Regions from separate parts of the Streptomyces solitudinis genome, predicted to be linked through region 2. Evidence: riboswitches for the same ligand, from Rfam matches in the RefSeq annotation. Region 2 holds a riboswitch; the other holds the start of a gene.
The links. Region 2 has a riboswitch for S-adenosylmethionine ahead of V1J52_RS10855 (aminotransferase class V-fold PLP-dependent enzyme). Riboswitches for the same ligand answer to the same signal wherever they lie in the genome.
Positions count from the first base shown of each region.

Region 1: linked by a shared signal. The riboswitch ahead of thrC (threonine synthase) and the one ahead of V1J52_RS10855 (aminotransferase class V-fold PLP-dependent enzyme) in region 2 are both predicted to bind S-adenosylmethionine.

Region 1 covers NZ_JAZDCW010000005.1:411,107-425,444, reverse strand. Annotated here, with positions in the region: gene V1J52_RS15980 (flavin reductase family protein) at 182-769, shown strand; gene V1J52_RS15975 (extracellular solute-binding protein) at 1,012-2,262, shown strand; gene V1J52_RS15970 (DUF3263 domain-containing protein) at 2,414-2,632, shown strand; gene otsB (trehalose-phosphatase) at 2,643-3,551, shown strand; gene V1J52_RS15960 (alpha,alpha-trehalose-phosphate synthase (UDP-forming)) at 3,613-5,097, opposite strand; gene V1J52_RS15955 (glucosyl-3-phosphoglycerate synthase) at 5,261-6,220, opposite strand; SAM riboswitch class I at 6,380-6,534, shown strand; gene thrC (threonine synthase) at 6,552-7,841, shown strand; gene V1J52_RS15945 (MoaD/ThiS family protein) at 7,875-8,153, shown strand; gene V1J52_RS15940 (cold-shock protein) at 8,644-8,847, shown strand; gene groL (chaperonin GroEL) at 9,290-10,918, shown strand; gene V1J52_RS15930 (alanine/glycine:cation symporter family protein) at 11,224-12,687, shown strand; gene V1J52_RS15925 (SDR family NAD(P)-dependent oxidoreductase) at 12,774-14,338, opposite strand, start outside.
Region 2 covers NZ_JAZDCW010000003.1:742,149-756,486, reverse strand. Annotated here, with positions in the region: gene V1J52_RS10870 (NYN domain-containing protein) at 1-936, opposite strand, end outside; gene V1J52_RS10865 (hypothetical protein) at 961-1,200, opposite strand; gene V1J52_RS10860 (Lrp/AsnC family transcriptional regulator) at 1,417-1,698, shown strand; gene V1J52_RS10855 (aminotransferase class V-fold PLP-dependent enzyme) at 1,723-3,138, opposite strand; SAM riboswitch class IV at 3,289-3,408, opposite strand; gene trpD (anthranilate phosphoribosyltransferase) at 3,480-4,544, opposite strand; gene qcrB (cytochrome bc1 complex cytochrome b subunit) at 4,706-6,343, opposite strand; gene qcrA (cytochrome bc1 complex Rieske iron-sulfur subunit) at 6,340-7,413, opposite strand; gene qcrC (cytochrome bc1 complex diheme cytochrome c subunit) at 7,410-8,231, opposite strand; gene ctaE (aa3-type cytochrome oxidase subunit III) at 8,303-8,923, opposite strand; gene V1J52_RS10825 (hypothetical protein) at 9,113-9,514, shown strand; gene V1J52_RS10820 (L,D-transpeptidase) at 9,590-10,903, opposite strand; gene V1J52_RS10815 (cytochrome c oxidase subunit 4) at 11,006-11,404, opposite strand; gene ctaD (aa3-type cytochrome oxidase subunit I) at 11,401-13,158, opposite strand; gene ctaC (aa3-type cytochrome oxidase subunit II) at 13,155-14,117, opposite strand.

The DNA.
Region 1 (14,338 bases), on a different contig from region 2:
TCTGTGACTCAAGTCACAACAAAGATCACGTCAACGGCTGGACGGACTGCGAGCGCTCCCATAGAGCCCCACATATGACGTCGGCACGTGGGGCCCGGGCGGGCCCGTCGCCCGGTCCTAGGACCCGGCTGGTTCCCCGGTCCGATGTGTGCCCCGGTACGCGCTGGTTAGCGTTCCCCGTGTGTACCCGACAGCAGCGCACCGCACCGGAACCCCGTCCCCGCACGCCGACCGCACCGCCGGCGGCCCCGTCCCGCATGCTGGAGGGGTGAACGAGGAGCAGTTCCGGGCCGCTATGGCCCGGCTCGCGGGAGGCGTCGTCCTGGTGACGGCGTTCGACCCCGAGGACGGTCCGCACGGCGCGCACGCCGGTATGACGGCGACGGCGTTCGTGTCCGTCTCCCTGGACCCGCCGCTGGTCCTGCTCAGCGTGCGCACCGGCTCCCGCATGGACGAGGTGCTGGAGCGCGCGCCGCTGTGGGCCGCCAACCTGCTCGCGGAGGACCAGCGCCCGGTCGCGGGCCGCTTCTCCATGAAGGGGCGGCTGAGCGACCGGCTGCTGTTCTCCGAGCTGCCGCACGTGCGGGGCGAGGCGAGCGGCGCCCCGCTGGTGGACGGCGCGCTGGCCGCGCTGGAGTGCCGCACCGAGCAGCGGCACACGGCCGGAGACCACACGCTGCTGGTGGCCCGCGTGGTCACCGCCGCCGTCCCGTCCGGGCCGTCCGGCCCCCTCACCTACTACCAGGGCCGCTACCGCACGCTCGGCTAGGCGCCCGGACGCCCGGCTGCCCGGGGCTTCCGGACGGCGGCGGGGGAGGGTGCGGACGTCCGGTAAACGGGGGCCGGTGTCCGCCGGCGGTGCGGCGGTGTGGACACTCGTACCTTGCGCACGGCCCCACGAGGGGCGCACTGACGTGCGGGTTCGGTACGGGGGCGCCACGAGCGCCCCGCGACAGACAAAGGGGACAGGTAGTGCGGCGGCGTCGGTTTTTGGCCCTGGCGGCATCGGGCATGGCGGGCGCGGTGGGGTTGTCGGCCACGGCGTGCGGCGGCCCCGGAGGCGGCGACGTCACCCTGAAGCTCGTCGCCGCCGACTACGGCACCCCGCAGGAGGGCAACGGCTCGCAGGTGTACTGGGACAGGCTCGTCGAAGCCTTCCACGAGGAGCACCCGGACATCGGCGTCGACGTCACCGTCCTGAGCTGGAACGAGGTGGACAAGGCCGTCGCCGACATGGTCGCGGCGGGTGACGCCCCCGACATCGCGCAGATCGGCGCCTACGCCGACTACGCGGCGGGCGGCGACCTCTACAGCGCCTCCGAACTGCTCTCCATACCCGTGCAGGCCGACTTCCTGCCCGGCCTCGCCCGCGCCGGCGAACTGCGCAGGACGCAGTACGGGCTGCCGTTCGTCTCCAGCACCCGGCTCCTCTTCTACAACAAGACCCTCTTCGCCCGTGCCGGTCTCGACCCCGAGGCGCCGCCGGTGTCCTGGGCGGAGCTGAGGACGGCGGCCCGGGCGCTGAAGGAGGCGGGCGTCAGGATTCCCTACGGGCTCCCGCTCGGGCCGGAGGAGGCCCCGGCCGAGACCATGATGTGGATGCTCAGCGGCGGTGGCGGGTACACCGACAACGTCGGCAGCTACACCATCGACTCCGCCGAGAACGTCCGCACCTTCACCTGGCTGCGGGACGAACTGGTCCGCACCGGCCTGACCGGCCCCCAGGCCCCCGGCGAGACCGACCGCCAGGAGGTCTTCGACGCGTTCGCCGCCGGCGAGGTCGGCATGCTCAACGGGCACCCGACGCTGATGAGCCAGGCCGCCGAAGGGGACGTGGACTACGGCACCGCGCCGCTGCCGGGCCGGCTGGGCGCCGCCAGCGCCACCATGGGCGTCGCCGACTGGATCATGGGCTTCAAGCAGAACGGGCACCGCGAGGAGATCGGCGCCTTCCTCGACTTCGTCTTCTCGGTGGAGCAGCACTACGCCTTCACCGAGCGCTACGACCTGCTGCCCGTCACCACCTCCGCGTCCGACCGGATGAGCGAGGACGACGTCCACCGGGACCTGCGGCCGTTCCTCGAACAGCTCCCGGTCGCCGAGTTCTACCCGGTGGACAAGGTGTCCTGGGCGCAGACCAGCCAGGACATCAAGAACGCGATCGGCGAGGCCGTCGCACCCGGCGGCAGTCCGGAGAACGTGCTCGGCTCGCTCCAGCGCAAGGCGTGGGCCGAGGAGTCGGCCGCGCCGGGCGGCCGGTGAGCCGACGGCTGTCGGCGGACGCGGTTACGTTGGAGTGGTGAGCGCGGAGGACACGGACGAAGCGGACGGCGGCGGCGCCGGGCCGGACGGGCCCGGTGAGCCCGGCGGGGCTGCCGGGGCCGGGGAGCCTGCCGGGACCGCCGGGGCCGGGCTGTCGGCGCGGGACGAGGCCGTGCTCGCCGTCGAGCGGCGCGGCTGGTCCGGCCCCGGCGCGAAGGAGCGGGCCATCCGGGAGCGGCTGGGCATCTCGCCGACCCGCTACTACCAGCTCCTCAACGCCCTGCTGGACGACCCCCGCGCGCTCGCCCACGACCCGGTGACCGTCAACCGGCTGCGGCGCCGCCGGGACGGACGGCGCGCGCGCCGGTAGGGTCGCCGCCATGGGCAGCCCTGACGCACACGCCGACGCACCCACCGACGTCCCCGCCGCCGCGGCCCCCCACGCGACCCCCGGCCGGGCCTTGGGAACCGGGGCCGAAATCCCCGGGCCCGCCACCCCGGGGGGCCGGGCCGGACTCGCCGCGCTGCGGGAGGAGCCGGAACGCTCCGTCGTCGCACTCGACTTCGACGGCACCCTCGCCCCGATCGTCGCCGACCCCGACCAGGCCCGCGCCCACCCGGCCGTGGTGCCCGCACTCGCACGCCTCGCACCCCGGCTGCGCGGTGTCGCCATCGTCACCGGCCGCCCCGCGGAGCTGGCCGTGCGCTACGGAGGCTTCGCGGGCGTGCCGGGCCTGGAGAACCTCACCGTCCTCGGGGCGTACGGCGCCGAGCGCTGGGACGCCGCGACCGGCGAGGTCAGCGTGCCGCCGCCGGACCCGGGCATCGCCGAAGTCCGCGCCGGACTGCCCCGCCTGCTGGCGTCGCTGGGCGTGCCGGAAGGGGTGTCCACCGAGGACAAGGGGCTGGCCGTCGCCGTCCACACGCGGCGGGCCCCCGACCCGTCCGGGGCCTTCGCGGCACTGCGCGAGCCGCTGTCCGAGCTGGCCGCCCGCCACGGACTGCGCGTCGAGCCGGGCCGCTTCGTGCTGGAGCTGCGGCCGCACGGCGTGGACAAGGGCGTGGCGCTGACGGCCTACCTGGCCGAGAAGGACGCGGGGCCCGTGCTCTACGCGGGCGACGACCTCGGGGACCTGGCCGCCTTCGCCGCCGTCGAGCAGCGCCGGGCGCAGGGAGTGCCCGGCGTGCTCGTGTGCAGCGGCAGTACCGAGGTGACGGAGCTGGCCGACCGCGCGGACGTCGTCGTCCCCGGCCCCGAGGGCGTCGCCGCCCTGCTCGCCGCGCTCTGACGCCGGGCGGTCACCGCTGCCGCGTCACCGTCGTGCCCGGCCGCCCGCCGCGCCGCGCCGCTCAGCCGCGCAGCGCGGCGAGCTGGTCCAGGAACCACCGCTGCGGCGGGAGCGCGGTCGCCGCGGCGGCCAGCCGCTTCGTGCGCCCGGCCCGGTCGTCCGGCGCCATCAGCAGCGCCTCGTGCAGCGCCCGCGCGGTGTCGCGGACGTCGTACGGGTTCACCACGAGCGCGTCCGCGCCCAGCTCGGCCGCCGCGCCCGCCTCGCGGGACAGCACCAGGGCGCACCCGTCGTCCGAGACGACCGGCACCTCCTTGGCCACGAGGTTCATGCCGTCCCTGATCGGGTTGACCAGCGCCACGTCCGCCAGCCGGTAGGCGGCCAGCGAACGCGCGAAGTCGTCCTTGACGTGCAGCACGACCGGCGTCCAGTCCCCGGCGCCGAACTCGGCGTTGATCCCGTCGGCGACGCGGGAGACCTCGGCGGTGTACTCCCGGTAGACGGCGAGGTCCTGCCGGGAGGGGTAGGCGAACGCCACGTGCACCACGCGCCCGCGCCACTGCGGCTGCTCCGTCAGCAGCCGCCGGTAGGCGTGCAGGCCGCGCACGATGTTCTTGGACAGCTCCGTGCGGTCCACCCGCACGATCGTCCGGCGCGGCGCGCCGTCGTCCCCGGTGCCGATCTGCTCGCGCAGCGCGGCCATCCGCTCCGCGACGTCGGGCCGGTGCGCCCGCTCGCGCAGGAAGTCCGCGTCCGCGCCCAGGCCGTGCACGCCGATCCGCGTGGTGCGGCCGTCGTGGGTGACGCGCAGCCCCTCGCCGTCCCGCTCCACCGAGGCGCCCAGCACGTCCGCGCAGCACGCGGCGAACGCCTCGGCCCAGCGCCGGGTGAGGAACGCGGCCCGGTCGGCGCCGAGGACGCCGCGCAGGACGGCGGCGGCGGTGTCGTCGGGCAGCAGCCGGTAGTAGTCGGCCGGTGCCCACGGGGTGTGCGAGAAGTGCCCGATGCGCAGGTCGGGGCGGCGCTCGCGCAGCAGGGCGGGCACCAGGGTCAGGTGGTAGTCCTGCACGAGGACGGCCGCCCCCGGCTCCGCGTCGTGGGCCAGCGCGTCGGCGAAGGCCGTGTTGTACGCCTCGTAGGCCGCCCACTGGGTCTCGAACGCCGTGTCGAAGGCGGGCTCCAGGGGCGTCTGGTACAGCAGGTGGTGGACGAACCACAGCACCGAGTTGGCGACGCCGTTGTAGGCGTCGGCGAACGTCCCGGCGGGGATGTCGAGCATCCGCACCCGCTGCCCGGCGGTGTCCGTCTGCGGCAGCAGCCCGTCCGCGCGGCGGGCCGCGGCGCGGTCGCCCTCGCCCAGGGCCGCGCACACCCACACCGCGTCCGCGTCGGAGCCGATGGCCGACAGGCCCGAGACGAGCCCGCCACCGCCCCGTTTCGCGGTGAGCGACCCGTCGTCGCCGAGGGTGTACGAGACGGGCCCCCGGTTGGAGGCGACCAGGACCTGGGACGACGACACCTGGGGCTCGTGGGACGCAGCGACCATGCGGCGAGCGTATCCGGAACCCGCCGCGTTCAAACGGCCGTGCGGGTCCGGAACCCCGGCGCGTGCGAACGGCCGTGCGGGCGCCCGGGTCAGCGGGCCCGTCCCGGCCGGTCACCGGCCGCCCACGGCACCGGAACCGGCCGCCCCGGTCAGGCCGCCGCGGTCAGGCCGCGTCCCGGGCCGCCGCGTACTCGGGCACACCGGCCATGGGCGGGCGCTCCAGGGTGTCCACGGGACGCGTGCGCGGGGCGAAGCCGCCCTCGGGGACGCGGTCGAACTGGGTCAGCTCCGCGCGGGTCAGCGGGGCGCCGGTGAGCCGGAGCTGCGCGGTGCGGTAGATGGCCGCCGCCATGCGGCCGAGCGCCTGCCCGTCCTGGTTGCGGTGCCGCCGCACGCCCACGTCCACCTGGGCCAGGGCGTCCAGCCCCACCAGGTCCAGCGCGTCCACCAGCAGGGCCAGCTCGACGCCGTACCCGACGGGGAAGCGCAGCCGCTCCAGCAGCGACCGCCGCGCCGCGTACTCCCCGCCCAGCGGCTGGACGAAACCGGCCAGCCGGGGCCAGTGCAGGTTCAGCAGCGGGCGGGCCACCAGCTCCGTCACCCGTCCGCCGCCCGCCGGGCTGTCGCCCAGCGGCCGGTCGTACATCGCCTTGACCAGCCGCACCCCCGGATCGGTCAGCAGCGGGCCGACGATGCCGGAGACGAAGCGGGAGCGGAAGTCCCGCAGGTCGGCGTCGATGAAGCAGACGATCTCGCCGCTGGTCGCCAGCAGCGAGCGCCACAGCACCTCCCCCTTGCCGGGCACCGCGGGTATCCGGGGCAGCAGCGCGTCCCGGTGGACGACCTTCGCGCCCGCGGCGGCGGCCACGTCCCCGGTCCGGTCGGTGGAGCCGGAGTCGAGCACGACCAGCTCGTCCACCAGGGGCACGTCCGGCGTCATCAGCTCGCCGCGGATCACCGAGACGATGGCGCCGACCGTCTCCTCCTCGTTGAGCGCGGGCAGCACGACGCTCACGCTCCCGCGCGTGCCCGCGGCCCGCTTGGCGGCCAGCAGCCGCGCCATCGGACGGTCATCGGCGCTCCAGGAACGCCGCCGCAGCCAGCTCTCGACCTCGTCCAGCACGTATCCGCCTCCGTAGGGATCACCCGCGGACGTCACCGTCTCGCGGTTCGGACGACCGCATCCACCGTCACAGCCGTCGGTTACAGTCTTGAGCAGCGCACGTGACCTCCGCATGTCGGGGCGCGTCGCCACCGACAAACGCGCCCTCCGGCGCCATAGAGCTCATCCAGAGGGGCAGAGGGAACGGCCCGTTGAAGCCCCGGCAACCCTCCCGCGTGCCATTACGTCATTCCGGTTCATGTCCGGGGCGAAGCCGCCGTGGGGAAGGTGCCAATTCCGTCCCTCGGCGAAAGCCGTCGTGGGGAAGATGAGGAGAAAGGGCCTCGCCTCCATGGCTGTGCAGACAGTTGCCAACACCACCGAACCTTCGGACATCTCCCTCGGTCCCGCCGCGGCGCTCTCCTGCCGCGAGTGCGGTGAGCGCACACCGCTCGGACCGCACTTCGCCTGCGGTGCCTGTTTCGGGCCCCTGGAGATCGCCTACGACCTGCCCACCGGGGACGCCGAAGCGCTGCGGAAGCAGATCGAGGCCGGGCCGAACAGCATCTGGCGCTACGCCCCGCTGCTGCCCGTCCCCGCCGACGTGGCCGCCAAGCCCAACCTGAACCCCGGCTTCACCAAGCTGGTGCGCGCCGACAACCTCGCCCGCGAACTGGGCGTCACCGGAGAACTGCACGTCAAGGACGACTCGGGCAACCCGACGCACTCCTTCAAGGACCGTGTCGTCGCCATCGCCGTCGAGGCCGCCCGCGCCTTCGGGTTCACCACGCTCTCCTGCTCCTCCACCGGGAACCTGGCCGGCGCGGTGGGCGCCGCCGCGGCCCGCGCGGGCCTGCGCTCGTGCGTGTTCATCCCGCACGACCTGGAGCAGGGCAAGGTCGTGATGGCCGCCGTCTACGGGGGCGAGCTGGTCGGCATCGAGGGCACCTACGACGACGTGAACCGCTTCTGCAGCGAGCTGATCGGGGACCCGGCCGGCGAGGGCTGGGGCTTCGTGAACGTGAACCTGCGCCCGTACTATGCCGAGGGCTCCAAGACGCTCGCGTACGAGATCTGCGAGCAGCTCGGCTGGCGGCTGCCGGACCAGCTCGTGATCCCGATCGCCTCCGGCTCGCAGCTCACGAAGATCGACAAGGGCCTGCGCGAGCTGATCGCGCTCGGCCTGGTCGAGGACCGGCCGTACCGGATCTTCGGCGCCCAGGCCGAGGGGTGCTCGCCGGTCTCGCGGGCGTTCAAGGCCGGGCACGACGTGGTGCGGCCCGTGCGGCCCGACACCATCGCCAAGTCGCTGGCCATCGGCAACCCGGCGGACGGCCCGTACGTGCTGGACATCGCCCGCAGGACCGGCGGCGCGGTCGAGGACGTGAACGACGGGCAGGTCGTGGAGGCGATCAAGCTGCTCGCCCGCACCGAGGGCGTCTTCGCGGAGACGGCCGGCGGGGTGACCGTCGGTGTCACCCGCAAGCTGATCGAGGCGGGCGTGCTGGACCCGGCGCTGACCACGGTCGTGCTCAACACCGGCGACGGCCTCAAGACCCTGGACGCCGTCGCCCCGACGACCGGCCCCTCGGCCGTCATCCGCCCCTCGCTGGACGCCTTCCGCGCCGCCGGCCTGGCCTGACCCGTTCCGTTTTCGTACGAAGGTGAACACCGCATGAGCGTTAACGTCCGCATTCCGACCATCCTGCGCACCTACACCGGCGGCAAGTCCGAGGTTCCGGCCGAGGGCGCCACCCTCGCCGAGGTGCTGGCCGACCTGGAGAAGAACCACACCGGGATCGGGGCGCGCGTCCTGGACGACACGGGCAAGCTCCGCCGATTCGTGAACGTCTACGTCAACGACGACGACGTGCGGTTCGCGGAGGGCCTCGCCACGCCGGTGCCGGACGGCGCGGGCGTCTCCATCATCCCCGCCGTGGCAGGCGGCGCGTAAGCGCTCCCCAGGACCGTTCGGGCGGCCCCGCTCCCTCGCCGGAGCGGGGCCGCCCGCGTGTGTGCGGCGCGGGGCGGCCCGGGGCGCCGGCGCGGGCGCCCGCGCGGGACACGGCGAACCGGAGGTGGTCATTCCGGAGGTGCGGGGGGCGGTAGGGTGAGCCCGAACCCCTCGCCTCACGTGTCACAGCGGCCCCTCGGTGGTGCCCGACCCGCGCGACAACTTGTGCCCGAAAATGCAGAAACATTTGTCGGGTTGATCCGCTATGTCCGGCCGGACTTGTCCCCGTTTGCGGGCCCCGCCCTGGAATCGCCGTTCGAGCGCCTGCGGAATTCTCGTCGGATTGACCTGTTGCGGAGGGCGTTCGTGCAGATACATTCAGCGGCGGTCGACGCGTTCCGGCGCACACCCCCTCGACCCAGGGGGTGACTTCTGACCCGGGTCCGCGGAGTGCGGTCTCGTGCAAGGGCCAGTAATAGGGGAGTTAGGAATGGCTCAGGGCACCGTCAAGTGGTTCAACGCGGAGAAGGGCTACGGCTTCATCGCGGTCGACGGTGGTGCGGACGTGTTCGTCCACTACAGCGCGATCCAGATGGACGGGTACCGCACCCTTGAGGAAGGGCAGCGGGTCGAGTTCGAGATCTCGCAAGGACAGAAGGGCCCGCAGGCGGACATGGTCCGCCTGAGTGCCTGAGCGCCGACCGCCACACACCACCCCGGGGTCCGGGCTTCCACGGAAGTCCGGGCCCCGTGGCGTGCCCGCCCGCCGCACCCGCCCGTCCGGGCCGGGCGGGCCCGCCGCGTAGCCGCCCGGCACCCCGCCGCGCACCTCTCCGGTACCCCGCCCGCGCCCGCCGGGGCGCGCGCCGCGCACCGGCCCCGCACCCCGCCGGGTGCCCGCCCCGGGGTGCCCGTGCGAGCGGACCGGCGCGAGCGCCGGACCTCCCGCGCTTGCACTCGGAGGGGTCGAGTGCTAATCATTGGGCTTAGCACTCTGCGCATGAGAGTGACAAAGAAGGACCGGTTCGGTGAGGTCCGTGAGGCCGGGCGGGAAAGGCCGCCGGGGCTCGCAGGCCGTCCGTCGCGGGCGCCGCGGTCCGGAGCAATCCACCCCAGTCCTGGGAGGACCACTTCACATGGCCAAGATCATCGCGTTCGACGAGGAGGCGCGGCGCGGCCTCGAACGCGGCATGAACCAGCTCGCCGACGCCGTCAAGGTCACGCTCGGCCCCAAGGGCCGCAACGTCGTGCTGGAGAAGAAGTGGGGCGCCCCCACGATCACCAACGACGGTGTCTCCATCGCCAAGGAGATCGAGCTCGAGGACGCGTACGAGAAGATCGGCGCCGAGCTCGTCAAGGAGGTCGCCAAGAAGACGGACGACGTCGCCGGTGACGGCACGACGACCGCGACCGTCCTCGCCCAGGCGCTGGTCCGCGAGGGTCTGCGCAACGTGGCCGCCGGCGCCAACCCGATGGCGCTGAAGCGGGGCATCGAGAAGGCCACCGAGGCCGTCTCCGCCGCCCTGCTGGAGCAGGCCAAGGACGTGGAGACCAAGGAGCAGATCGCCTCCACCGCCTCCATCTCCGCCGCGGACGTCCAGATCGGCGAGCTGATCGCCGAGGCCATGGACAAGGTCGGCAAGGAAGGCGTCATCACCGTCGAGGAGTCGCAGACCTTCGGTCTTGAGCTGGAGCTCACCGAGGGCATGCGCTTCGACAAGGGCTACATCTCGGCGTACTTCGCGACCGACATGGAGCGTATGGAGACCGTCTACGACGACCCGTACATCCTGATCGCGAACTCCAAGGTCAGCAACGTCAAGGACCTGCTGCCGCTGCTGGAGAAGGTCATGCAGTCGGGCAAGCCGCTGCTGATCATCGCCGAGGACGTCGAGGGCGAGGCGCTCTCCACGCTCGTCGTGAACAAGATCCGCGGCACGTTCAAGTCCGTCGCCGTCAAGGCCCCGGGCTTCGGCGACCGCCGCAAGGCCATGCTGGGCGACATCGCGATCCTCACCGGCGGCCAGGTCATCTCCGAGGAGGTCGGCCTCAAGCTGGAGAACGCCGGTCTGGAGATGCTGGGCCGCGCCCGCAAGGTCGTCGTCACCAAGGACGAGACGACCATCGTCGACGGTGCCGGCGAGAGCGAGCAGGTCCAGGGCCGGGTCAACCAGATCCGCGCCGAGATCGACAGCTCCGACTCGGACTACGACCGCGAGAAGCTCCAGGAGCGCCTGGCGAAGCTGGCCGGCGGCGTGGCCGTCATCAAGGCCGGTGCCGCCACCGAGGTGGAGCTGAAGGAGCGCAAGCACCGCATCGAGGACGCGGTGCGCAACGCGAAGGCCGCCGTCGAGGAGGGCATCGTCGCCGGTGGTGGCGTGGCCCTGCTCCAGGCGACCGCCGTGTTCGAGAAGCTGGAGCTGGAGGGCGACGAGGCCACCGGTGCCGCCGCCGTCAAGCTGGCCCTGGAGGCCCCGCTCAAGCAGATCGCGGTCAACGCCGGTCTTGAGGGCGGCGTCATCGTGGAGAAGGTGCGCAACCTGACCCCGGGCCACGGTCTCAACGCGGCCACCGGCGAGTACGTCGACATGATCGCCGAGGGCATCATCGACCCCGCCAAGGTGACCCGTTCCGCGCTGCAGAACGCCGCGTCGATCGCCGCGCTGTTCCTCACCACCGAGGCCGTCATCGCCGACAAGCCGGAGAAGGCCGCGGCCGGTGCCGCCGACCCGACCGGTGGCATGGGCGGTGGCATGGACTTCTGATCGCCCCTGGTGATCAACCGTCCCGTCCGCTGGGGCGGCGCCCGTACCGGGCGCCGCCCCAGCGGCGTGTCCGGGGCCCGTCTCCGTCCCCCTCCCGTCCGGCCGCCCGCGGCGGTTCCGGGTCCGGTCGCGGATGATCTCCCGGACCCCCGGAGTGTGAGCCGGGGCACGTACGGGCATGTGTGTGGCGTTTTGCGCGGCGGGTAGGGGGTCCGAGGTTTGCGGAGCCCTCGTCTCCGCCGGCCGGCGCGGCTCGCGTGCTCCCGCCGCCGCCGGGCCCCCACCGCGAGCACACCGAGGACCGCATGGAAACGCTGGACGCCTTCATCATCGACGTCAACGACGTCTTCTGGACCTGGCTGCTGATCCCCCTGGTGGCCGGCGCAGGGCTCTGGTTCACCCTGCGCTCACGCGGCGTGCAGCTGCGTCTGCTGCCGGAGATGTTCCGCGTCCTGAAGGACAAGACCCCGCAGGGCCCCACGAAGGACGGCGGGAAGTCGGTGTCCTCCTTCGGCGCCTTCACGATCTCCGCCGCCGCCCGCGTGGGCACCGGCAACATCGCGGGTGTGGCGAGCGCCATCACCCTCGGCGGCGCGGGCGCCGTGTTCTGGATGTGGGTCATGGCGCTCATCGGCGCGGCGTCCGCCTTCGTGGAGTCGGCCCTCGCCCAGCTGTACAAGGTGCGCGACCACCGGGCCGGCGGCACCTACCGGGGCGGCCCGGCCTACTACATGGAGCGCGGCCTCAAGAAGCGCTGGGCGGGCGTGCTGTTCGCCGTCGTCATCACCCTGACCTTCGGGTTCGTCTTCAACGCGGTGCAGTCCAACACCATCAGGTCCGTCACCTCCGGCTCGCTGCCCGGCGGCGACTCCGACTGGTTCCCCGCCGTGATCGGCGCGGTCAGCGCCGTGGCGCTCGCCCTGGTCGTCTTCGGCGGAGTGCGGCGCATCGCCCGCGTGACGACGTGGCTGGTGCCCGTCATGGCGGTGCTCTACCTGCTGATGGGTGCCGTCGTCGTCGTGCTGAACCTCGGGGACGTGCCGCGGGTCTTCGGCGACATCGTCGGCGGCGCGCTCGGCCTGCGCGAGGTGGCCGGCGGCGCGGTGGGCGCGGCCATCCAGCAGGGTGTGCGGCGCGGCATGTTCTCCAACGAGGCGGGCCTCGGCTCGGCACCCAACGCGGGCGCCGCCGCCGAGGTGACGCACCCGGTCAAGCAGGGCCTGGTGCAGTCGCTCGGTGTCTTCTTCGACACGCTGCTGATCTGCTCCATGACGGCGTTCATCATCCTCACCACCAACCCCGAGCTGGCCGGGCGGCAGGGCGCCGACCTCACCCAGAACGCGCTGACCGACACCCTGGGCGGCTGGGCCGGGCACGCGCTGGCGCTGGTCGTGTTCATGCTGGCGTTCAGCTCGATGATCGGGAACTACTACTACGGCGAGTCCAACATCGAGTTCATCACCGACCGGTCCTGGGTGCTCCCCACCTACCGCTCGCTTGTCCTGGCGATGGTGTTCCTGGGCTCGCTGGGCTCGTTCAGCGTGGTGTGGAACCTGGCGGACGTCTTCATGGGCACGATGGCCCTGGTGAACCTGCTGGCGATCCTGCCGCTGTCGGTGATCGCGTTCAAGCTGCTCGACGACTACACCGCGCAGCGCCGCGCCGGCCTCGACCCGGTCTTCACCCGCGACCGCGTTCCCGGGCTGTCGGGTGTGGAGTGCTGGGAGCCGCAGCAGCGTACCGCCGCCGGGGACACCGCCCGGCGGTGACGCCGTGCGGCCGGTGACGGCCCGGGGCGTGAGCGAGTGCCGCCGCCGTCCGGCGCCCTGAGCGGGCGCCGGACGGCGGCGCCCGGTCAGGGCGTGGCGCCCGCCGCCCGGCTGCCCGCCTCCTCGCTGTCCGCCGCGGACAACTGGTGCGGGAGGGCCGCGGCGCTCCCCGGCGCGGCGGCCTCTTCCGGCGCGGTGGGCTCTCCCGCGCGGGGTGCCGGAAGGGCCGGGGTCTGTGCCGGACGGGCGAGGCCGAGGCGCAGGTACACGGTCCGGGCGATGTCGTCGAGCGTTCCTCCCGTGTTGCGCAGCAGCTCCATGGGCGGGATCTCGATGCCGTAGCGCTGCTGGAGGCTGACCAGGAGTTCGGCGGCCATGAGCGAGTCCAGCCCGTAGCTGTCCACGCGGCGGTGCGGGTCGATCTGGCCGGGTTCCATGTGCAGCACCCCGGCGAGCACCCCGGTGACGTTGTCCGTCAGGTAGGCCAGCGCCTCGTCGTCGGACATCCGGCCCAGGGTGCTCAGCAGCTCCTCCCGGCTGAGGTCGTCCTCCCCGGCCCCGGCCGGCACCAGGCCCGCCAGGCGCGGGCTGTCCACCAGCGGCAGCAGCCGGCGGGTGCGGGCCCAGACGAAGCGCAGGACGGCGGCGACGTCCGCCCCCGTCCCGAGCAGCGCCTCCGCGGCGGCGAACGCCTCTTTGGGGGCGACCGGTTCCAGGCCGAAGCTCGCCATGGCGGCGCCCAGGTCGTTGCGGGCGACGTAGCCGGTCTCGCTGAGCGCCCCCCAGGCGACGGCCAGCCCCGGCCGACCCGCCGCGCGGCGCTCGCGGACCAGGGCTTCGAGGAACAGGTTCCCCGCCAAGTAGGGGGCCTGCTTGACATTGCCGGTCAGGGTGGTGCCCGAGGAGTAGACCAGGAACAGGTCCACGTCCCGCTCCCGGGTGAGGGCGTCCAGGACGACGGCCCCGCCGATCTTGGGCGCGAGCACGGCGGCCATCCGCTCGGCGTCCAGGTCCAGGAGCAGCTCGTCGTCCAGGTGCATGGCGGCGTGGACGACACCGCGCAGCGGGTGCCCGCTCGAGTCGATCTCCGCCACGACCGCCGCCATCGCCTCCGGGTCCGCCGCGTCCGCCGCGTGGGCGGTGGCCCGCACGCCGCGGGCGCGCAGCCCCTCCAGCACGGCACCGGCCTCGGGTGCCTCGGCGCCGCGGCGGCTCACCAGGGCCAGGTGCCGGGCGCCGAGACCGGCGAGCCAGCCGGCCGTCGCCGCGCCGAAACCGCCGGTGCCGCCGGTCACGAGGTACGTCCCGGCCGGGTCCAGGCACGGCCTGCGCCGCAGCGGCTCGACCAGCGGTGGCTCGTCCAGTGGGTCGAAGGCCACGACCACCTTGCCGGTGTGGTGCGAGTGCTGCATCAGCTCGAACGCCTCCGCGACGCGGGCGGCGGGGAAGACGCTGTGCGGCAGCGGGCGCACCGCGTCACGCACCGCCGCCTGACGGACGTCTGCGAGGAGCGCGCCGGTCTGCCGCCGGTCGGCGAGCACCTTGGTGAGGTCCACACCGAAGAACGCGATGTTGCCCGCGAACGGCCGCAGCAGCAGCGGCTTGTTCTCGTAGAAGTCGCGCTTGCCCAGCTCCAGGAACCGGCCGCCGG
Region 2 (14,338 bases):
CAGGGCCCGCTGCGCCACGTCCTTCGGGCTCATGCGTCCCGGCTCGACCGCCTCCACGGTGTCCGCCGGGTGCTGGCCGGCCGGCGGCAGGGCCAGCTCCCGCCGCAGCCCCTGGGCCGCGTCCAGGACGGTGTCCAGCAGCAGCCGCACCCGCATGTCCGCCACGCCCCGGCTCTCCCGGGACGCCCGGCGGCTGGCCTCCAGCGCCGTCTCGGCCTCCGCCACCCGGGCCCGCAGCCGCCGCGCCTCACTGTCCGCCGCGGTCTTCTGCGTCGCCGCCTGCGCCCGGGCCTCCTCCAGTTCGGCCTGGAGCTTGCGCACGGCCGCCTCACCGCGCCGGACGTCGCTCTGGGCGCTGCGCAGCCTGCGGTGAAGCCCGTCCATCTCCCGCCGGGCGGCGTCCAGTTCGGCGCGCATCCGGTCGTGCCCGTCCCGCCGGGCGCCCCGCACCTCGGCCAGCTCGGCGCGGAGCCGGGCGAGTTCCCGCTCGGCCTCCTCGCCCGCCCGCTCGGCCTGGGCGCGCTGGGCCTCCTCCCCCGCGGCGGCCACCAGCTTCGCCCAGCCCTCGGGACGCAGCACGTAGGCGACGGCGGCTACGGCGACCGGGTCGGCCGCGGCCGGGGGCGAGCCGCCGTCCAGCGCGCCGGACAGCTCCGGCTCCAGCTCGCGCAGCCGGGCCGCGATGCGCTGCCGGAAGACCGCGTCACCCTCCAGGGCGGCGGCCATGGCGTTGCCGCCGAACTTGGCCCGCCGCGCGGGGGTGAAACGGGCGTACTGCCGCAGGGGCGCGGGGAGTTCCGCGACGGTCAGCCCGCCGAGCGCCTCGCCGGTGAGGGCCACCACCTTGCGCCGCACCTTCTCGGGCAGCGGGCGGTCGAGCCCCTCGGCAGGGCGCGGCCGCTCCTCGCGCGGTTCACCGCCCGTCGTCTCCTGCACGGCTCCACACCCGTCCCAGCCGTCTCAGACCTGCGCGCCGGGCCGGTCCACCAGCTCGACCTGGTCCACGGCGTTGCACCAGCGGCAGCGCACGGACTCCACGGACTCGCTCAGGACCTCGCGCTCCTCCACCTTCGGCTCCCCCGCCAGGTCCAGGTGGACGTACTCCACGACCCGGCTGCTGCGCGTCACGTCGAAACGCGTCAGGTTCCCGCACAGGGTGCAGCGCCAGCGCTGCTCGGCCGTGGGCTGGGGGACCGGCATGTGTCGTCCTCTGCTTTCCGGAAAGGGGGGCGGAGACCTACCGCAACCCTACGGCCTGCCGCCCGTCACGTGGGGCGCGGTGACCCGGCCGTGGCCGAGCCGTCATCATCCGGCCGCGCGGAGGGCCGCGCATTAGAGTGGGCCGCGCCGCCGCGCGCCCGGCCGTCTCCGGGCCCGGCGCGGCCCCGCTCAGGCGACCGAAAGAGAGACCAAGCCGTGATCACCTCGATCGTGCTCATCAAGACCAGCACCGACCGGATTCCGGAGATCGCCGAGCAGATCGCCGCGCTGGAGGGCGTCAGCGAGGTGTACTCGGTGACCGGCGCCCACGACCTGATCGCCATGGTGCGGGTGGCGCGCCACGACGACCTGGCGGAGGTCATCCCCGGGCGGATCAGCAAGGTGCCCGGCGTCGAGGCCACCGAGACGCACATCGCCTTCCGCACCTACTCCCAGCACGACCTGGAGGCGGCCTTCGCCATCGGCCTGGACTCCTGACCGTCCGGGGCGGGCCGCCGGGCCTCAGCCCGCGGCCCGCCGCACCAGGCCGCCCAGCGCCGCCAGGAAGCGCTCGACGTGCCCGGCCGGGGTGCCCGCGCCGAAACTGACCCGCACCGCGCCCAGCGGACGCCCGCCCGGCGCGTCCCCGGCGCCGCACTCCCCCGGCTCCGCGTCCCCGGCGCCCACCAGGGCGCGCAGCAGCGGATGCGCGCAGAACAGGCCGTCGCGCACCCCGATCCCGTGGTCGGCCGAGAGCGCGGCGGCCACCTCGGCCGCGGGCAGGCCCGCGACGGTGAACGACACCACGCCCACCCGGGGCGCGCCCGGGCCGAACAGGGACAGCACCGCCACGCCCGGCAGCGCGCCGAGCCCGGCGAGCAGCCGGTCCAGCAGCCGCTGCTCCCTGGCCACGAGGGAACCGAACCCGGCCTCCGTCAGCGCGCGGCAGGCGGAGGCGACGGCGTAGGCGCCGATGACGTTGGGCGATCCCGCCTCGTGCCGGGCGGCGGTGGTGTGCCACCGCGCGGTGACGCCGCCGTCCGCGCCGCGCACCACGCTGCGGCTGGCCCCGCCTCCCGCCAGGTACGGCGGGGCATCGCGCAGCCAGTCCGCGCGGCCGGCCAGGACGCCCGCGCCGAAGGGGGCGTAGAGCTTGTGCCCGGAGAAGGCCACCCAGTCCACGTCCCAAGCCGCCGCGTCCACGGGGCGGTGCGGGGCGAGCTGGGCGGCGTCCAGCACGATCCGGGCCCCGTGCCGGTGCGCGACGGCGGCCAGTTCGGCGACGGGCCACAGCTCCCCGGTCACGTTGGACGCCCCGGTCACGCACACGAGCTTCGGGCCTCCCGGCGCGCGGCGCAGCGCCTCTTCGAGCGCCGCGACGGCCTGCCGCGGGCCGCGCGGCACGTCCAGCCACGTCGTGCCGTGCCCGCGCCACGGCAGCAGGGCGGCGTGGTGCTCACTGGCGAAGACGAAGACCCGCGTGCCCGGCGGCAGCGCCGCGGCCAGCAGGTTGAGGGAGTCGGTGGTGGAGCGGGTGAAGACGACCTGGTCGTCCGGGCGGCAGCCCAGGAAGCGGGCGACGGTCCGGCGGCTGTCCTCGAACAGGTCGGTGGACAGCCGCGAGAGGTGCCCGGCGCCGCGGTGCACGCTGCCGTAGTACGGGGCGTAGGCGGCGACGTCGTCCCACACCCGGCGCAGGACGGGGGCGCTGGCGGCGTAGTCGAGCGCCGCGTAGGGGACCCGGCCGCCGCCGGAGACCGGCACCAGCACGTCGTCGCCCAGCACGGGCAGCGGCGCGTCCGGCACCGCCCCGTCGGCGGCGGGGGCGGGTACGGCGGGGGCGGGCGCGGGTACTGCGGAGCCGGGCACGGCGGACGCGGTGGGCGCGCCGGTGACGGTTCCGGCACGGACGGTCAGGGCAGCGGGGAAAGCGGACATGAGGATCTCCGGATCGGGGTGCCGAGGGGGTGCCCGGCCCGCGGGCGCCCACGGGGGGCGCGGCGGTGGCGGGGCGCAGGACAGCGGGGCGCTGGGGCGCCCGGGGCCGTACGGCCCTACCGCATTCGCCCGCTCATGTGGGAACTCCCTCGACCGCGCTTGCCGCCGACCTTGCTGTCGTGCGGCCCGGTCATCACCCGGGGCACCCCGCCACGGCTGGAGGGTTGCCGGACGGCGGGCCGGGGCCTTGGGTCGCCGTCACTCGTGACCTGAGACGTGAGTATGGCACAGCCGTCCGCCCGGCCCCGGACGGGGCCGGACCAGGCGGACGGCCCGCCGCGTCAGGCGTGCGTGGCCCGCGCCCAGCGCTCCAGCGCCGCCTTCGCCGCGCCGGAGTCGACCGCGTGGGCGGCCCGCTCCATGCCGGCCGCGAGCTGCCGGGCCAGCGGCTCCCCGGAGGGCTCCAGCGCGACGAGGGCGGCGGCCGAGTTGAGCAGCACCGCGTCCCGCACGGGCCCCCGCTCGCCGTCCAGCAGCCGCCGGGCCACCTCCGCGTTGTACGCGGCGTCCGCACCGCGCAGGGCCTCGACGGGCACCAGCTCGACGCCGACGTCGCGCGGGTCGAACGTCTCCGTGCGCACGGTGCCGTCCCGGACCACCCAGACCGTGGAGGTGGCGGTGACGGTCAGCTCGTCGAGACCGTCGTCCCCCCGGAACACCAGGGCGGAGGTGCCGCGCTCGGCGAGCACACCGGCGACGATCGGGGCCATGCGGGCGTCGGCGACACCGGTGGCCTGCGCCCGCACCCGCGCCGGGTTGGTGAGCGGACCGAGGAAGTTGAACGTCGTCGGCACGCCCAGCTCCCGCCGCGCGGCGGCGACGTGGCGCAGCGCGGGGTGGAACCTGACCGCGAAGCAGAAGGTGATCCCGGCCTCCTCCGCCACCTCCGCGACGCGGCGGGGGGTCAGCTCCAGGTTCACACCGAGCTTCTCCAGCACGTCGGAGGCGCCGCTCGCCGAGGACGCCGCCCGGTTGCCGTGCTTGACGACCCGCGCCCCGGTTCCCGCCACGACGATCGCCGACATCGTGGAGATGTTCACCGTGCGGGCCCGGTCGCCGCCGGTGCCCACGATGTCCACGGTGGGGCCCGGCACCTCGATGGTGTTGGCGTGCTCGTACATCGCCCGCACCAGACCGGACATCTCGCCCACGGTCTCGCCCTTGGCCCGCAGCGCCACCGCGAAGCCCGCGATCTGGGCGTCGCTGGCCTCGCCGCGCATGATGCGGTCCATGGCCCAGGCGGTGTCCTCGCGGGTGAGGTCCCGCCCGGCCAGGAGGGCGCTCAGCACGTCCGGCCAGGAGCGGTCCGCCATGGTGTCGCCTCCGGCGGGGGTCACAGCGCTCATGGGCACGCTCCTGGGTGGGCCTGGGTACGGAACCGGTGCCGCGCGCGCCGACGCGCCGCGACGTACCGCACCCTATCGGCACCCGCCGCACGCCGAAGGGCCCCGTCCACCGTCCGGACTCGGACGGCGGGCGGGGCCCGGAGCGCTGACGCGGCGGACGGTCAGTGGTGGCCGTGGCCGCTGCTGATCTCCGCGTACTCGTGCGGCGTCGGCTTGGGGATCTGGCCCTTGGGGCCGTAGTAGCCGCGGTTGATGCGCACCCGCAGCCGCTCGACGGGGCCGACCTTGCGCCGGACACCGCCGGAGTCCTCCGCGGCGGGCAGCTCGGCGGGCGCGGGCTGGTCGTGCTGCGTGAGCAGGTGCATCTGCTCCTGCGGCAGCGGCTCGTGCACCTCGACGAACTCACCGTGCGGCAGGCGCTTGATGATGCCCGTCTCCCGGCCGTGCAGCACCTTGTCGCGGTCCCGCCGCTGGAGGCCCAGGCAGATGCGCCGGGTGACCACGAACGTCACGAGCGGCACGACGAAGAAGCCGATGCGGGCGAACCAGGTGATGGCGTTGATCGACATGTCGAAGTGGATGGCCCACAGGTCGTTGCCGCCACCGACCAGCATCACGAAGTACCAGCTGATCCACGCGGCACCGACCGCGGTGCGGGTGGGCGCGTTGCGCGGCCGGTCCAGCAGGTGGTGTTCCCGGGTGTCCTTGGTGACCCACGACTCGAAGAACGGGTACAGGGCGATGACCGCCAGCACCAGCGGGAACACCATCAGCGGCACGAACACGCCGAAGTTGATGGTGTGCCCGGTCGGGATGACCCACTCCCAGCCCGGCATGATGCGGATCAGGCCCTCGGAGAAGCCCATGTACCAGTCCGGCTGGGCGTTCGTGGACACCTGGTCGGGCCGGTAGGGGCCGATGACCCACACCGGGTTGATCTGGAACGCCGCCGAGATCATCGCGATGACGCCGAAGACCAGGAAGAAGAAGCCGCCGGCCTTGCCCATGTACACCGGCATCAGCGGGAAGCCGACGACGTTCTTGTTGGTGCGTCCGGGCCCGGGGAACTGGGTGTGCTTGTGGTAGAAGACCAGGATCAGGTGGGCGACGACCAGGCCCAGCATGATGCCCGGCAGCAGCAGCACGTGGGCGGCGAAGAACCGCGGGATGATCTCCGTGCCGGGGAACTCGCCGCCGTACAGGAACATCGCCAGGTACGTGCCGACCAGCGGCATCGACAGGATCGCGCCCTCCATGAACCGCACGCCGGTGCCGGAGAGCAGGTCGTCGGGGAGCGAGTAGCCGGTGAAGCCGGTGAACATGCCGAGGACGAGCAGCAGGAAGCCGAACAGCCAGTTCAGCTCGCGCGGCTTGCGGAAGGCGCCGGTGAAGAAGACGCGCATCATGTGCACGAACATCGCCACCAGGAAGATCAGCGCCGCCCAGTGGTGGATCTGCCGCACCAGCAGACCGCCGCGCACGTCGAAGCTGATGTCCAGCGTGGAGGCGTACGCCTCCGACATCAGCACGCCCTGCATGGGGACGTAGGAGCCCTCGTAGTGGATCTCCGCCATGCTCGGCTTGAAGAACAGCGTCAGGTAGACACCGGTCAGGAGGATGATGATGAACGAGTAGAGCGCGATCTCGCCCAGCAGGAACGACCAGTGGTCGGGGAAGACCTTGCGCAGGTTCTTCTTGGCCGCGCCGTAGATGCCCAGGCGGCCGTCGGCCCAGTCGGCGACGCGTTCGCCCGCCGGCGCCTTCGGGCGCGGGCGCCGGTTGTCGGGGGTGTTGCTCATCCGCGCTCCCAGAAGCTCGGGCCGACGGGTTCGGCGAAGTCGCCCAGGGCCATGAGGTATCCCTCGTCGTCCACGCCGATGCGCAGCTGCGGCAGCGGGTGGCCGGCCGGGCCGAAGATGACGCGGGCACCGTCGGCCATGTCGAAGGTGGACTGGTGGCAGGGGCACAGGACGTGGTGGGTCTGCTGCTCGTAGAGGCTCACCGGGCAGCCGACGTGGGTGCAGATCTTGGAGTAGGCCACGACACCGTCGTAGGACCACTCCAGCTCCTGCGGGTCCTTGATGTCCTCCGGTTCGAGCCGGACGAGCATGAGGGCCGCCTTGGCGATCTCCTTGTGGAAGTCGTGGTCGTCCGGCGCCAGGCCCTCGGGCATGGCGAAGGACAGCGACCCCACGGTGATGTCCTCGGGCCGCAGCGGCTCCATCGTGTTCTCGTTGACCAGCCGCTTGCCGCGGGCCCACAGCGTGTGGCGCAGCTTGTCCTCGGGCAGCGGCCCGAGGTCGCGCAGGAGCATCACGCCGGAGAGCGGGACGAGGGCCAGCGCGCCGAACATCGTGTTGCGGATCAGCTTGCGCCGGCCGAGCTGCGAGTCGGCGGCGCCCTCCGCGAAGGCGGTCCGGGCGGCGGCCTTGGTGTCCTCGTTCGCCCCGATCGGGTAGCGGTCCTGCACCATCTCGTGGCCGCTCATCAGCGTGCGCGACCAGTGGACGGCGCCCGCGCCGATGCAGAACAGGGCGATGCCCAGCGTCATGCCCAGCGCGAAGTTCAGCGCGCTGATGTGGCCGAGCGGGAAGATGTACACGATCTGGTCAACCGGGAAGATCACGTACGACGCGATGAACCCGATCGTGGCCAGCATGGACAGCGTGAAGAGCAGGGCCACGGTGCGCTCGGAGCGCTTGGCCGCCCGCTCGTCGATGTCCTGGATGCGGTCCTCGTGCGGGGGGAGCCCGGGGTCGGCGAACGGGTTGCCGTCCGCCTTCTCGGCTTCCGCGCCGGGGCGCGAGCCCCGCTCGGAGGGCAGGTTCTCGTCTGACACGTTCTCGTCCGGTCCAGTCTCGCTACTCATGACTTCCTGGCCTTGGCGTTACGGGCCGCGACCCAGACGGTGACACCGACCAGGAGGGGCAGACCGATGACCCAGGCGAACAGGCCCTCGGCGACCGGCCCGAAGCCGCCGAGCTTGTACCCGCCCGGGGTCTTCGCCTCGGAGGAGTTGACCTGGCCCAGGTAGGCGGCGATCTGCCGCTTCTCCTTCTCCGGCATCACCGAGTCGGGGAAGGCGGGCATGTTCTGCGGGCCGGTCTGCATGGCCTCGTAGATGTACTTGGGGTCGACGTCGTCGAGCTGCGGAGCGTACTTCCCGTCGGTGAGCGCGCCGCCCTCACCGGTGAAGTTGTGGCACTGCGCGCAGTTGGTGCGGAAGAGCACACCGCCCTCGGCGATCTCCTCGCCGCTGAGCCCCTCGGGGTTGTACTGGTCCTCCGTGGGGATCGCCGGGCCGGGGCCCAGCGAGGCCACGTACGCGGCGAGCTGGTCGATCTGCGGCTGCGTGTACGTCCGCGGCTTGTCGGGCGCCTGGACGCCGGGGTTCTGGAGCGGCATGCGCCCGGTGCCGACCTGGAAGTCCACGGCGGCCGCGCCGGTGCCGACCAGGGACGGACCGTCACTGGTGCCCTGGCCGCCGGTGCCGTGGCAGGTGGCACAGCCGACGGCGTAGAGCTTCTCGCCCTCCTCGATGGCGAGGGACTGGGCGGAGGCCGTCTCGGCCTGCGCCTCCCCCGCGGGAGCGAACGCGGCGTACAGCCCCCCGGTGGCCGCCAGCGCGAAGAGTAGAACGACGATCGCCGCCAGCGGATGGCGCCGTCGTGCGGAGAGCTTTTTCACGGATTACCCCGGTGTCAGGATCTTCTGCGTCGATGCTTATGGCTCTGCTGTGTCCGGCCGGTGCGGCGGGACTACTTGATCAGGTAGATCGTGGCGAAGAGTCCGATCCAGACGACATCGACGAAGTGCCAGTAGTACGACACGACGATGGCCGCGGTCGCCTGGTGGTGGGTGAACCGCCGCGCCATGTACGTCCTGCCGAGGACGAACAGGAACGCGATCAGACCGCCGGTGACGTGGAGCCCGTGGAAGCCGGTCGTCAGGTAGAAGACCGAACCGTACGGGTCGGAGGCGAGCGAGAGGCCCTCGTGCTTGACCAGCTCGACGTACTCCACGATCTGACCGCCGATGAAGACCGCGCCCATCACGAAGGTGATGATGAACCACGATCGGAGCTTCTTCACGTCGCCGCGCTCGGCGGCGAAGACGCCCATCTGACAGGTCAGGGAGGAAAGCACCAGGATCGTCGTGTTGGCTGCCGCGAAGGGCAGGTTCAACGCCGAGGCCTTCTCGGTCCAGAACTCGGCTCCCATGACCGAGCGAGCGGTGAAGTACATCGCGAACAGGGCCGCGAAGAACATCAGCTCTGAGCTCAGCCAGATGATGGTTCCGACACTGGTGAGGTTCGGCCGGTTGACCGACGGGTGCGCGTGCCCGGTTTCTACTGCTGTTGCTGTCGCCACGACCGACATTATGTCGGTCGCTTATTCCGTCCTCACTTCGGGGGGTCCCGTTCGGTGTGTCCACCCGGCCTGTCCTGCTCAAACGGGTGCACGGAAGCCGTCCGGGGTGCTGCCCCGGCGAGGACGAGGGAGTAGCATCCGAGGACCACAGGCACCATCCCACACACGCGCCCCCACCCGTACACACGCGGAGGAACGATGCAGCCGACGGCCACGGTGCTGGTCTACAGCGACGACGCGAGCACCCGGGAGCAGGTGCGGCTGGCCGCCGGCCGGCGGCCCGCGGCTGACGCCCCCGCCGTGACGTACGTGGAGTGCGCGACGCTGCCCGCCGTGCTGAGCACGCTGGAGGCGGGCGGGATCGACGCCTGCGTGCTGGACGGCGAGGCCGTTCCCGCGGGCGGCATGGGCGTGTGCCGCCAGATCAAGGACGAGATCTTCGAGTGCCCGCCGGTGCTGCTGCTCATCGGACGCCCGCAGGACGCCTGGCTGGCGACCTGGAGCCGGGCGGAGGCGGTCGTGGCTCACCCGGTCGACCCGGTCGCCCTGGCGGACGCGCTCGCCGCCCTGCTGCGCGCGCCCGCTCCGGCCACGGCCTGACCGCGGGGTCCGTCCGGGCGGTGCGGCAGCCGTCCGGACGGGCCCGCGCGCGGGCCGCGCGCGGGGGGCCACCCCTCAGACCGCCGGGCGCAGCCGGGGCTCCACCGGCTCCCCCGGCTTCTGCGACCTCGCCGGCTGTTCCGCCCCCGCCGTCTTCTCCGGCTTCGCCGGTCCGGCCGCCGCGGCGTGCAGGGCGCTGCCCGCGCGCCACTCGTCCCAGGACAGGTTCCAGTCGCCGAAGCCGTTCCCGAAGGCGGGCATCGCCGTCCCCTCGGTGTTGACGTGGGTGACGAGGTCGCCGGGGCGCACGTTCTCGTAGAACCAGCGCGCGTCGCCCGTGGACATCCCCGTGCAGCCGTGGCTGACGTTCGCGTACCCCTGCGAGCCCACCGACCACGGCGCGGCGTGCACGTACTCGCCGCTCCACGTGAGCCGGGCGGCCCAGTGCACGGGCAGGTCGTAGAAGTCCGCGCTGCCCGGACCGATCCCGATGCTCGTGCTGCGCATCCGGACGAACGGCTGCCGTCCGAGGATGACCTTCGTGCCGTTGCGGGTGCGGAAACCCTCCTTTCCGGTGGTGATGGGGAACGTGTTGACGACCTCCCCGTTGCGCTTCACCGTCATCCGGAGCGCGGCGGCGTCGGCGAGCGCCTCCACGCGGTCCCCGGTCCGCAGCTTCAGCGGCGCGGCCTCGCCGCCGTAGAGGTTCTCGCGCACCCGCACCCCCGTGAGCCGGCTCTCCACGGTGATGGAGGTGTGGGCGGGCCAGTACTCCTTGGGGCGGTAGTGCAGCTTCTTGTCGTCCACCCAGTGCCAGGAACCGGTCACCTCGGGCGTGGAGCGTACCCGCAGCGCCCGCTCCACTATCCGGCGCTGTACGGGTTCCCTGACGGCGCGGCCCAGCTCCGCGGTGATCGGCTGCCCGACGCCGTACGTGCCGGGTTCCGGACCGAGTTCCACGCTGAGCTGCCGGTTCCGGGGCGGGGTACGGGTCTCGAAGGTGACCGTGCTGCGGCCCGGCCGGCCGTTGTCGTTCTCGGTGCTGACCCGCACCGAGTAGCGGATGCCGGCGACCAGCGGGGCGGTGCTGCGCCAGCGCGTGCCGTCGTCGGTGAGTTCGCCGCGGACGTGCCGCCCCGCCGTGTCGGTCACGATGACGTCGGTGATCCGTCCGTCGTCCCCCGTGGCGGTGACCTCCAGCGGCTCGTCGGCGTCCACCGTGCGGGTGTCCTTGCCGCCCGCGCTGACGGCGACGTGTCCGGCGGCGTCGTACGGTTTCGCGGCCAGGGGGTCCGAGGAGTCTCCGCAGGCCGTCAGCGCCAGGGCCGGCGCCAGCAGGAGGGCGCAGCCGCGTGCGATTCGTTGCGTTCCATACGTCCCGTGCCTCATGGAGCAAAAATATGAATACTGCGGCGAACGGGCGCGATCTGTACGTACAAACGGGTCACCCCCGGAGTGTCCTCCGGGGGTGACCCTTGACTTCGCCGGGTGTTACTGGTTCTGGGCTTCGCCGTGGTAGTACTCGAAGACCCAGCCGAAGACGCCGACGAGGATGAGCGGCAGCGAGAGGAACAGCAGCCACCAGCCGAAGACGACGCCCATGAAGGCGAACGCGCTGCCCACCCCGAGGGCCAGCGGCTGCCAGCTGTGCGGGCTGAAGAAGCCCAGCTCTCCGGCGTCGTCCGCGACGTCCGCGTCCTCCCGGTCCTGCGCCCCGGTGTCCACGCGCCGCGCGGTGAACGCGAGGTAGTAGCCGATCATGATCGACAGGCCGAAGGCGAGGAAGAGCGCGGTGGTGCCCACCGGCTCCTTCGACCACAGGCCGTAGATGATGGCCACGACCAGGATGAAGACGGCCAGCCAGATGAAGAGCTTGCCCTGGACCTTCACTTGCCGGCCTCCTTCTCGCCCGAGAGGCCGTGCGCCTCGGCGGCGACCGCCTTCTCCTCGGACGCGCGGTTCTCAAGCTGGTCCATGGCCGCGATCTCCGGGTGGTGGAGGTCGAAGGCCGGGGACTCGGAACGGATGCGGGGCAGCGTGAGGAAGTTGTGCCGCGGCGGCGGGCACGAGGTCGCCCACTCCAGTGAACGGCCGTAGCCCCACGGGTCGTCCACCTCGATCTTCTTGCCGTACTTCGCCGTCTTCCAGACGTTGTAGAAGAACGGCAGGAGCGACAGGCCGAGCAGGAACGAGCTGATCGTGGAGATGGTGTTCAGCGCCGTGAACCCGTCCGCGTCCAGGTAGTCCGCGTACCGGCGCGGCATGCCCTCGGCGCCCAGCCAGTGCTGCACCAGGAAGGTGCCGTGGAAGCCGATGAACAGCGTCCAGAAGGTGATCTTGCCGAGCCGCTCGTCCAGCATCTTGCCGGTGAACTTGGGCCACCAGAAGTGGAAGCCCGCGAACATGGCGAACACCACGGTGCCGAAGACGACGTAGTGGAAGTGGGCCACCACGAAGTAGGAGTCGGAGACGTGGAAGTCCAGCGGCGGCGAGGCCAGGATGACGCCCGTCAGACCACCGAAGACGAAGGTGATCAGGAAGCCGACCGTCCACAGCATCGGTGTCTCGAAGCTGAGGGAGCCCTGCCACATCGTGCCAATCCAGTTGAAGAACTTCACACCGGTCGGGACGGCGATGAGGAACGTCATGAAGGAGAAGAACGGCAGCAGCACACCGCCGGTGACGTACATGTGGTGTGCCCACACCGTCACCGACAGGCCCGCGATGGCGATCGTCGCGGCGATCAGACCCGTGTAGCCGAACATCGGCTTGCGCGAGAAGACCGGGATGACCTCGGAGACGATGCCGAAGAACGGCAGCGCGATGATGTACACCTCGGGGTGCCCGAAGAACCAGAAGAGGTGCTGCCACAGCAGGGCGCCGCCGTTGGCGGGGTCGAAGATGTGGGCACCGAACTGGCGGTCCACCTCAAGGGCGAACAGCGCGGCGGCCAGCACCGGGAAGGCCAGCAGCACCAGCACACCGGTGAGCAGCACGTTCCAGGTGAAGATCGGCATGCGGAACATCGTCATGCCGGGGGCGCGCATGCAGATGATCGTGGTGATGAAGTTGACCGCACCGAGGATCGTGCCGAAGCCGGACAGGGCCAGGCCCATGATCCACAGGTCGGCGCCGATGCCCGGCGAGTGCTCGACGCTGGACAGCGGCGTGTAGGCGAACCAGCCGAAGCTCGCGGCGCCGTTCGGCGTGAGGAACCCGGCCACCGCGATCGTCGAGCCGAACAGGTAGAACCAGTAGGCCAGCATGTTCAGCCGCGGGAACGCCACGTCGGGCGCACCGATCTGGAGCGGCATGATCCAGTTCGCGAAGCCCGCGAAGAGCGGGGTGGCGAACATCAGCAGCATCACGGTGCCGTGCATGGTGAAGAGCTGGTTGAACTGCTCGTTCGACACCATCTGGGTGCCGGGACGGGCCAGCTCCGCACGCATGATCAGCGCCATGACGCCGCCGATCACGAAGAACATGAAGGAGGTGATGAGGTAGAGCGAGCCGATGGTCTTGTGGTCGGTGGTCGTCAGCCACTTCACCACGACGTTGCCGGGCTCCTTGCGCCGCACCGGCAGCTCGTCCTCGTACGAGTCGTCTGCCGTGGCGGCACCCTGGGGTTCGTTGAGGATGCTCACGGGTTGTTCGTCTCCGCATTGTTGGCCGCGTCCGACTGCTCGATGCCCGCGGGGAGGTAGCCGGTGCTGCCCTGCTCGGCCAGTTCCTCAAGGTGCTGCTGGTACCGCTCGGGCGAGACCACCTTGACGTTGAACAGCATCCGCGCGTGGTCGGTGCCGCAGAGCTCGGCGCACTTGCCCAGGAAGGTGCCCTCCTGGGTGGGGGTGACCTCGAAGCGGTTCGTGTGACCGGGGATCACGTCCTGCTTCATCAGGAACGGCACCACCCAGAAGGAGTGGATGACGTCCCGCGAGGTGAGGATGAACTGGACGGTCTCGCCCTTGGGCAGCCACAGCGTCGGCCCGGGGTTGCCCGTCTCCGGGTCGCGGTCACCGGGGATGCCGGCGACGTGCACGCCCTCGGCGCCCTCGGGGACGGCCGACATGAAGCGGTCCGGGATCGCGTCCAGCTCGGGGGCCGTCCTGTTGTCCGTGGAGGCGTCGCCGTCCACGTCCGCCAGGTAGTTGAAGCCCCAGCTCCACTGGTAGCCGACCACGTTGATGACGTGGTCGGGCTTGTCGGAGGTCTCCAGGAGCTTGGACTCGTCACGGGCGGTGAAGTAGAAGAGCACCGAGACGATGACGAGCGGGACCACGGTGTACAGGGCCTCGATGGGCACGTTGTACCGGGTCTGGGTGGGGATCTCCACCTTGGTGCGCGACCGCCGGTGGAAGATGACGCTCCACAGGATCAGCCCCCACACCAGCACGCCGACGGCGAGCGCGGCGAACCAGGAGCCCTGCCACAGGGAGAGGATGCGCGGCGCCTCCTCTGTGATGGGCGTGGGCATGCCGAGGCGGGGCAGGTCCTCCGAAGTGCAACCGGTGGCGGTCGCCAGGACCAGGGCCGCGGCCAACGCCTGCGGCAGCATCCGCCGCATCGGGCGCCGCGACGAGCGGTCGGAGCCGTTGGGACTCACGTAGCGCCTTCCCGAGAGTCTCGCCCGCACCGCCGGGCGCGGACCTGGTGACCGGGCGCCGGCCCTGGCGCGGGCAGGGGTTTGGATGTTTATGCGGACCAAACCCTACTGGACGCCCTCTGGGGCCGTGCGGGGAGGGTACGTAACGCACCGCGTGTCCCTCCGAAGGGGTGGAACCCCCCGGAACCGCTCCCTCCGCCGGTCCCTCCGCCGCTTCGCGC